DNA from 3 places in the Kitasatospora sp. NPDC059648 genome. Region 3 is predicted to be linked to each of the others. Evidence: riboswitches for the same ligand, from Rfam matches in the RefSeq annotation. Region 3 holds a riboswitch; each other region holds the start of a gene.

Region 1 (2,256 bases), on a different contig from region 3:
GGCCCAGGTGCTCCTTGGGCGTGACGTAGCAGAGCATCGCGGTGCCCCACCAGGCGATCATCGCGGCGCCGATGCCCGAGGTGATGTGGTCGTAGCCGGGGGCGACGTCGGTGGTGAGGGGGCCGAGGGTGTAGAACGGCGCCTCGTCGCAGATCTCCTTCTGGAGATCCATGTTCTCCTTGATCTTGTGCATCGGGACGTGGCCCGGGCCCTCGATCATCACCTGGACGTCGCGCTCGCGGGCGATCCGGCCCAGCTCGCCGAGGGTCTGCAGTTCGGCGAACTGCGCCTCGTCGTTGGCGTCGGCGATGGAGCCGGGGCGCAGGCCGTCACCGAGCGAGAAGGTGACGTCGTAGGAGGCCAGGATGTCGCAGAGTTCCTCGAAGTTGGTGTAGAGGAAGTTCTCCTGGTGGTGCGCCAGGCACCACGCGGCCATGATGGAGCCGCCGCGCGAGACGATGCCGGTCTTGCGCCGCGCGGTGAGCGGGACGTACCGCAGCAGCACGCCCGCGTGGACGGTCATGTAGTCGACGCCCTGCTCGCACTGCTCGATGATGGTGTCCCGGTAGACCTCCCAGCTCAGCTCCTCGGCCTTGCCGTCGACCTTCTCCAGGGCCTGGTAGAGCGGCACGGTGCCGATCGGCACGGGGGAGTTGCGCAGGATCCACTCGCGGGTGGTGTGGATGTTGCGGCCGGTGGAGAGGTCCATGACGGTGTCGGCGCCCCAGCGGGTGGCCCAGGTCATCTTCTCCACCTCCTCCTCGATCGAGGAGGTGACGGCGGAGTTGCCGATGTTGGCGTTGATCTTCACCAGGAAGTTGGTGCCGATGATGGCCGGTTCCACCTCGGGGTGGTTCACGTTGACCGGGATGACGGCCCGGCCGCGGGCCACCTCCGCGCGCACGAACTCCGGCTCCAGGCCCTCGCGCAGCGCCACGAACTCCATCTCCGGCGTCACCACGCCCCGCTTGGCGTAGGCGAGTTGGGTGACGGCGGCGCCACCGCGGCCGCGCAGCGGGCGGCGCGGCCGGCCGGGGAAGACGGCGTCCAGGTTGCGCAGGTTGCCCCCGCGCGGCGAGGTGTGCTTGATCCCGTCGTCCTCGGGGCGCGCCTCGCGGCCGTCGTACTCCTCGACGTCGCCGCGCTGGCGGATCCAGGCGTCGCGCAGGGCGGGCAGGCCGCGCCGCACGTCGGGCTCGTAGGCGGGGTCGGTGTACGGGCCGGAGGTGTCGTACAGCGGGACGGTCCGGCCGTTGGTGAGCTGCACCTCGCGGTAGGGCACCCGCAGGTCCGGGCGGGACCCGTCGCGGTAGGCCTTGCGCCAGGCCGGGGTGGGGTAGCCGGTGCGCTCGCTGCTGGGGGCGCTCTGGGCAGACTGCGGCTGTGCTTCGAACGTGGTCATCTGACCTCTACTCCCTACGCCGGCATTACCCGGTCAGGTTCCTGCGGTCGACGCAGCCGTCGGTCCGTCCGTCGACGTCCCGGTCAGCGCCCTCTCAGCCCGGTGCTCCGAGCTCCCGCGTCGCAGGCGGTGTTGCCTGCACATGACGCCCAACACCGTAGCGAGCCGATCGCCGCAGGTCCAGACGGTCCCCGAACGGAACCGGCCAAGGAACCGGCCGAGGAACCGGCAGGGCACCGGCCGAGGAGCCGTCCGCGCGAAGCCGTCGGAGAGGCGGCGCAAAGGCCGAGGCCCGGCCCCCGCGGACGGGGTACCGGGCCTCCGGAGGTGCTCCGCGCGGCGCGCGGAGCGGGGTCAGCTCTTGGCGGCCTTCTTCACCAGGATCACCACGGCGGCCGCGATGCCGACGACCACCAGCAGCTTGATCACGATGCTCAGCAGGGCGCCGACCACGCCGAACACGAAGGCGATGACGTTCCAGGCCAGCACCAGGACCAGCACCGGGATGACGATGTTGCGCACCCAGGAGGGCAGCGACTTCCAGAGCTCAGCCATGTCGGTTCCTCTTCTCCCCTCGGGCCGGCTGCCGTCCGGTGCCGTATCCCGCTTGCTTTCGATGCTTCGATCGTACGGGGGCGCGAGCGGCGGAACGAGGGCCAACGGCCCGGAGAGAACCCCGAGATCACCCTTATCCGACCCCCCGGGACGACCCCCGAGAATCGGCGGGGCGCACGTCAGACCGGCCAGCGCTCCCCGCGCCAGGCGGCGTCCCAGAACATCCACTCGTAGCGCGAGGTGGTCCTGAAGTGTTCGACCACCCGGCGCCGTTCGGCCGCCGACAGCTCCTCGCCGAG
Region 2 (2,256 bases), on a different contig from region 3:
GGCGATCTCGGTCGGGGTGGTCTCGGTCATGCGGAGGCCTTCGTGGTGGGGGCGTCGGGGGAGAACCGGGTGGGCGTGAACGGCCTTGCCGTCTCGGGGACTTCACCGGTCGCCAGGTAGTCGGCGAGCAGGTCGGCGGTCACCGGGGTGAGCAGCACGCCGTTGCGGTAGTGGCCGGTGGCGGCGACCAGCCCGGGCAGCGAGGTCGGGCCCAGCAGCGGGGCGTTGTCCGGCGATCCGGGGCGCAGCCCGGCCGCCGTCTCCCGCAGCGGGAGTTCGGTGATGCCCGGGACCAACTCGTGCGCGTCACGCAGGAGTTCGTACACCCCGCCGGCGGTGACGGTGGTGTCGTAGCCCTGCTCCTCGGTGGTCGCGCCGATGACCAGCTCGCCGTTCTCCCGGGGCACCAGGTAGAGGTGCCGGCCGCGCACCACCGCGCGGACGTTTCGGGAGAGGAACGGCCGGTAGGCGTCGGGGACGTGGAGGCGCAGCACCTGCCCCTTCACCGGGCGGACCGGGGGCAGCACCCCCTCGGGCAGGCCCGGCAGCCGGTGGCTGTGCGGCCCGGCGGCCAGGACGACCTGCTCGGCGATCAGGCTCTCCCCGGTGCTCAGCCGGACGCCGACCGCGCGGCCGCCTTCGACCAGCAGCTCGACGGCCTCGGCGCGCCGCCCCACGACGCCCGCCCGGTCACCGGCCAGCACCAGCGCGGTGAGCAGCCGGCGCGGGTCCACCTGGTGGTCGTCCGCGACGTGCAGGCCGCCACGCACGCCGGGGGCGAGCATCGGCTCCAGCTTGCGGGCCTCCCGGCCGGTCAGCCAGCTCGACTCCAGGCCGAGCCGCTGGTGGAAGGCGTGCAGTTCGCGCAGTTCCTCGCGGTCGTCGGAGTCCAGCGCGACGGCGATCGTGCCGCACCGGCGGTAGCCGGTGTCCTCGCCGCCGCTCGCCTCGGCGAGCTCGGCGGCGAAGGCCGCGTACCGCTCGTTGGAGGCCATGCCCAGACGCAGCAGGGGCTCCTCGCCGTACTGCAGCTCGGTGACCGGGGCGAGCATCCCGGCCGCGACCGCGGCCGCTCCGCGACCGGGGGAGGGGTCGACCACGACCACGTTCCCGAGCCCGCGCTGCGCGGCGCGCCAGGCGACGGCGAGGCCGATGACGCCCCCGCCGATCACCAGCACGTCGGCGCGGCTGCCCGTTGGCAAGCGTGACAAAGCTGCTCTCCTCCCTTCGCCGGTATGACCCGGATCAGGTTCGGACGGTCGCGGGCCGTGCCAGCCCGCCTCTCAGCCCGGTTCGCCGGGCTCCCGTGTGGTGCCCCCACCTTAACGCCGGGGGTCGGCCCGGCCGAAGGGCCGTACGAGGAGCGGACGAGGGGCGGACGAGGGGCGGACGGCCGTCGGGGCCCGCCCGGGCACTGAGTACAGTGACGGGCGTGGCAGAGCTGAGCGGAACGGACCAGGTGGTCGTCGTCGGAGCCGGGCTGGCCGGAGCGCAGTGCGCCCTGAAGCTGCGGCAGGGCGGCTGGCGGGGGCGGATCGTCCTGGTCGGCGAGGAGCCGCACGCGCCGTACGACCGGCCGCCGCTCTCCAAGGACGTGCTGCTCGGCAAGGCCGACGCCACCACCCTGGACATCGACTACGAGGGGCTCGGCATCGAGCTGCTCACCGGCCGCCGCGCCACCGGCCTCACCCCCGGTGTGCTGCACACCGACGGCGGCGACCTCCCCTACGGCTCCCTGGTGATCGCCACCGGCGCGACCCCGCGCGTCCTGCCCGGGGCCGAGCGGGCCCACCTGCTGCACACCGTGGACGACGCCCTGGCGCTGCGCGCGCTGCTGCGCCCCGGCCTGCGGCTGGTGCTGGTCGGCGCGGGCTGGATCGGCGCCGAGGTGGCCACCGCCGCGCGGCAGGCCGGCTGCGCGGTCACCGTGGTCGAGGCCGGTCCGGCGCCGGTGCCGGGCGCGCTGCCGACCGAGGTCGGCTCGGCGATGGCCGCCTGGTACGCCGAGGCCGGGGTCGAACTGCGCTGCGGCGTCGGCGTGGCCGCCGTCGAGCCCGGGGCGGTGCTGCTGGCGGACGGCTCCCACCTGCCCGCCGACGAGGTGGTGGTCGGCGTCGGCGCCCGGCCCGCGACCGGCTGGCTGGCCGCCTCGGGCGTCGAGCTGGACGCCTCCGGCGCGGTCGTGGTGGACGGGCGGCTGCGCACCGGCCTGCCCGGGGTGTTCGCGGCCGGGGACTGCGCCAGCTACCCGTCGGC
Region 3 (2,256 bases):
CACCGGCGGCCGGGGCGCCGTACGGCTCCTGGACACCGGCGGCGGGCACTCCGTGGGTCGGGGTCGCGTACGGGTTGGTGCCCGGCGGCACGGCGGGCGCGGCCGGAGCGGCGGCCTGCGCCGCCACGGCCGGGGCGGCCGGGACCGGGGCGGCCGGGACCGAGGCGGGCGCGACGGGCGGCGCGGGCGGCAGGACCGGCGGCGGGGCGTCGATGTAACCGGTGACCGGGTCGACGGCCGGCTCCTCGACGGCCGGCGCGGCCGGGGCCTCCGGCGCGGGGACCTTGGTGAAGGCGACGGTGGGCTTGTGCCCGCCCTCGGCCGGAGCCTCGTCCGCCGCGGTCGGGTCGGCCACCGGCTCGCCCGCCGGCTCCGGAACCCGGCTGAACGCCATGGTCGGCTTGTGGCCGCTGTCGGCCACCGGAGCGCCGTCGGCCGGAGCCTCGCTCACCGCCTGCGCCTGCGCCACGGGCTCCGCTGCCGGCTCCGGAACCCGCCTGAACGCCATGGTCGGCTTGTGGCCGCCCTGAGCGGTGCTGTCGGAAGCGGCGCCTGCCGCCTCCTGGGCCCCGGCGGGCTGCTCCCCCTGCGGCCCGGTGGGCCCAACCTCGCGCTCGGTGCTCACGGACGACCTCCATAGCTGACAGAACCAAGGACCATAGTTTTTCGCACCGTCGATTCGATTGCCGTAAGGACCCCTCTGAAGAACTCATAAGAATCCTTAGCCGCCACCGACGACCGGGGCTCCCCACCCCCGCCGGCATCCCGCGATGCGGACCGCGCACCCCGCGGCCTTTGGCGTTCGTACCCGTGCCGGTTAGCCTGTCGCTCCAAACTGACACGCGGGAGCTTGGACCCACCAGGCTGAGAGTGCGCATGTCGACGGTACGCCAGGCGAGCGACAGGCTGACCGTCGAGGGGGCGCTGACCGCCGGAACCTGTCCGGGTAATGCCGGCGTAGGGAGTATCGGCCATGCCGCCTGCTTCGCCATCCTCTTCTTCGGGCGCGCCCGAGTCCAAGGATTTCTCCGCTCTTCCCACCGTCTCGGCCACGGCCACCGCGCTGCTCGACCACCGGGTGGAGGCGCCGCTGGTGCTGGACACCGAGCCGCCGCGCACCCTGCGTTTCCGGGACCACTTCGCGCTCTGGATGAACCTGGGCGTCAGCCTGATCGGCTTCTCGACCGCGGCGACCGTGCTCGGCGAGAAGGGCAGCGAGCTGTCGCTGGCCGCCGCGGCGACCGCGATCGTGGCCGGTACGGCCGTCGGCACCGCGATGCTCGGCGTGGCCGCGCTGATCGGCGCCCGGACCGGCGCCCCGGCGATGGCCAACCTGCGCGGGCTGTTCGGCACCCGGCTCTCCTACCTGCCGACGGTGCTGAACATCGTCCAGTGCATCGGCTGGGGCGTGTTCGAGCTGCTGACCATCGCGGCGGGCGCGCAGACCGTCGCCCACACCGCCGGCTACCGCTGGCTGTTCGTGCTGCTCGCGGGCGCGCTGACCACCGCGCTGACGATCTGGCCGCTGGGCTCGATCGCGGTGCTGCGCCGCTTCGTGGCCGGGGCGGTCGCGGTCGCGATGGTGTACTTCACCATCCAGCTGGGCCGGCAGGGCGTGCCGGACCCGGGCGCGGGCAACTGGCACGGCTTCCTGGGCGCCACCGACGCGATGATCGCGGTGTCGATCTCCTTCGTCCCGATGGCCGCCGACTACACCCGGCACTCGCGCACCCCGCGCTCCTCCTTCTGGGGCAGCTTCTCCGGCTACACCGTCGCCCAGGTCTGGTGCTACGTGCTCGGCCTGATGGCACTGCTGCAGTCCGACGGCGACCCGAGCCGGATCTTCGACTCCTTCCTCGGCGTCTGGGCCGGCTGGCTGTTCCTGCTGGTGCTGGTGCTGCGCGAGACCGACCAGTCCTTCGCCAACGTGTACTCGACCGCGATGTCGCTGCAGAACCTGCTGCCGCGGGTGGACCGCCGGGTGCTGAGCGGCGGGATCGGCGTGCTGACCACCGTGCTGGCGCTGCGGATCGACCGGTTCACCGACACCTACAGCAACTTCCTCGGCCTGATCGGCTCGGTGTTCGTGCCGCTGCTGGCGGTGCTGGCGGTGGACTACTTCTTCGGCGCCGGCCGGCACGGCTGGGACCTCTCCGAGCGGGCCCCGTCCCGCTGGCCGATGCTGCTGCCGTGGGTGCTGGGCTTCGCCGTCTACCAGTTCATCGCGCCGACCGCGGTGGCCGACTGGTGGGTGGA

Evidence for each region. A riboswitch is a leader RNA that binds a small molecule or an ion and turns the genes downstream of it on or off. The one in region 3 is predicted to bind thiamine pyrophosphate.
Region 1: linked by a shared signal. The riboswitch ahead of thiC (phosphomethylpyrimidine synthase ThiC) and the one ahead of ACFV1W_RS17810 (purine-cytosine permease family protein) in region 3 are both predicted to bind thiamine pyrophosphate.
Region 2: linked by a shared signal. The riboswitch ahead of thiO (glycine oxidase ThiO) and the one ahead of ACFV1W_RS17810 (purine-cytosine permease family protein) in region 3 are both predicted to bind thiamine pyrophosphate.

What each region holds. Positions count from the first base shown of each region.
Region 1 is NZ_JBHWDU010000006.1:99,175-101,430, forward strand. It holds gene thiC (phosphomethylpyrimidine synthase ThiC) at 1-1,402, opposite strand, end outside; TPP riboswitch at 1,397-1,531, opposite strand; gene ACFV1W_RS06250 (DUF5326 family protein) at 1,757-1,957, opposite strand; gene tenA (thiaminase II) at 2,137-2,256, opposite strand, start outside.
Region 2 is NZ_JBHWDU010000014.1:95,938-98,193, forward strand. It holds gene thiS (sulfur carrier protein ThiS) at 1-30, opposite strand, end outside; gene thiO (glycine oxidase ThiO) at 27-1,211, opposite strand; TPP riboswitch at 1,206-1,318, opposite strand; gene ACFV1W_RS11935 (NAD(P)/FAD-dependent oxidoreductase) at 1,424-2,256, shown strand, end outside.
Region 3 is NZ_JBHWDU010000026.1:23,450-25,705, forward strand. It holds gene ACFV1W_RS17805 (trypsin-like peptidase domain-containing protein) at 1-625, opposite strand, end outside; TPP riboswitch at 833-981, shown strand; gene ACFV1W_RS17810 (purine-cytosine permease family protein) at 974-2,256, shown strand, end outside.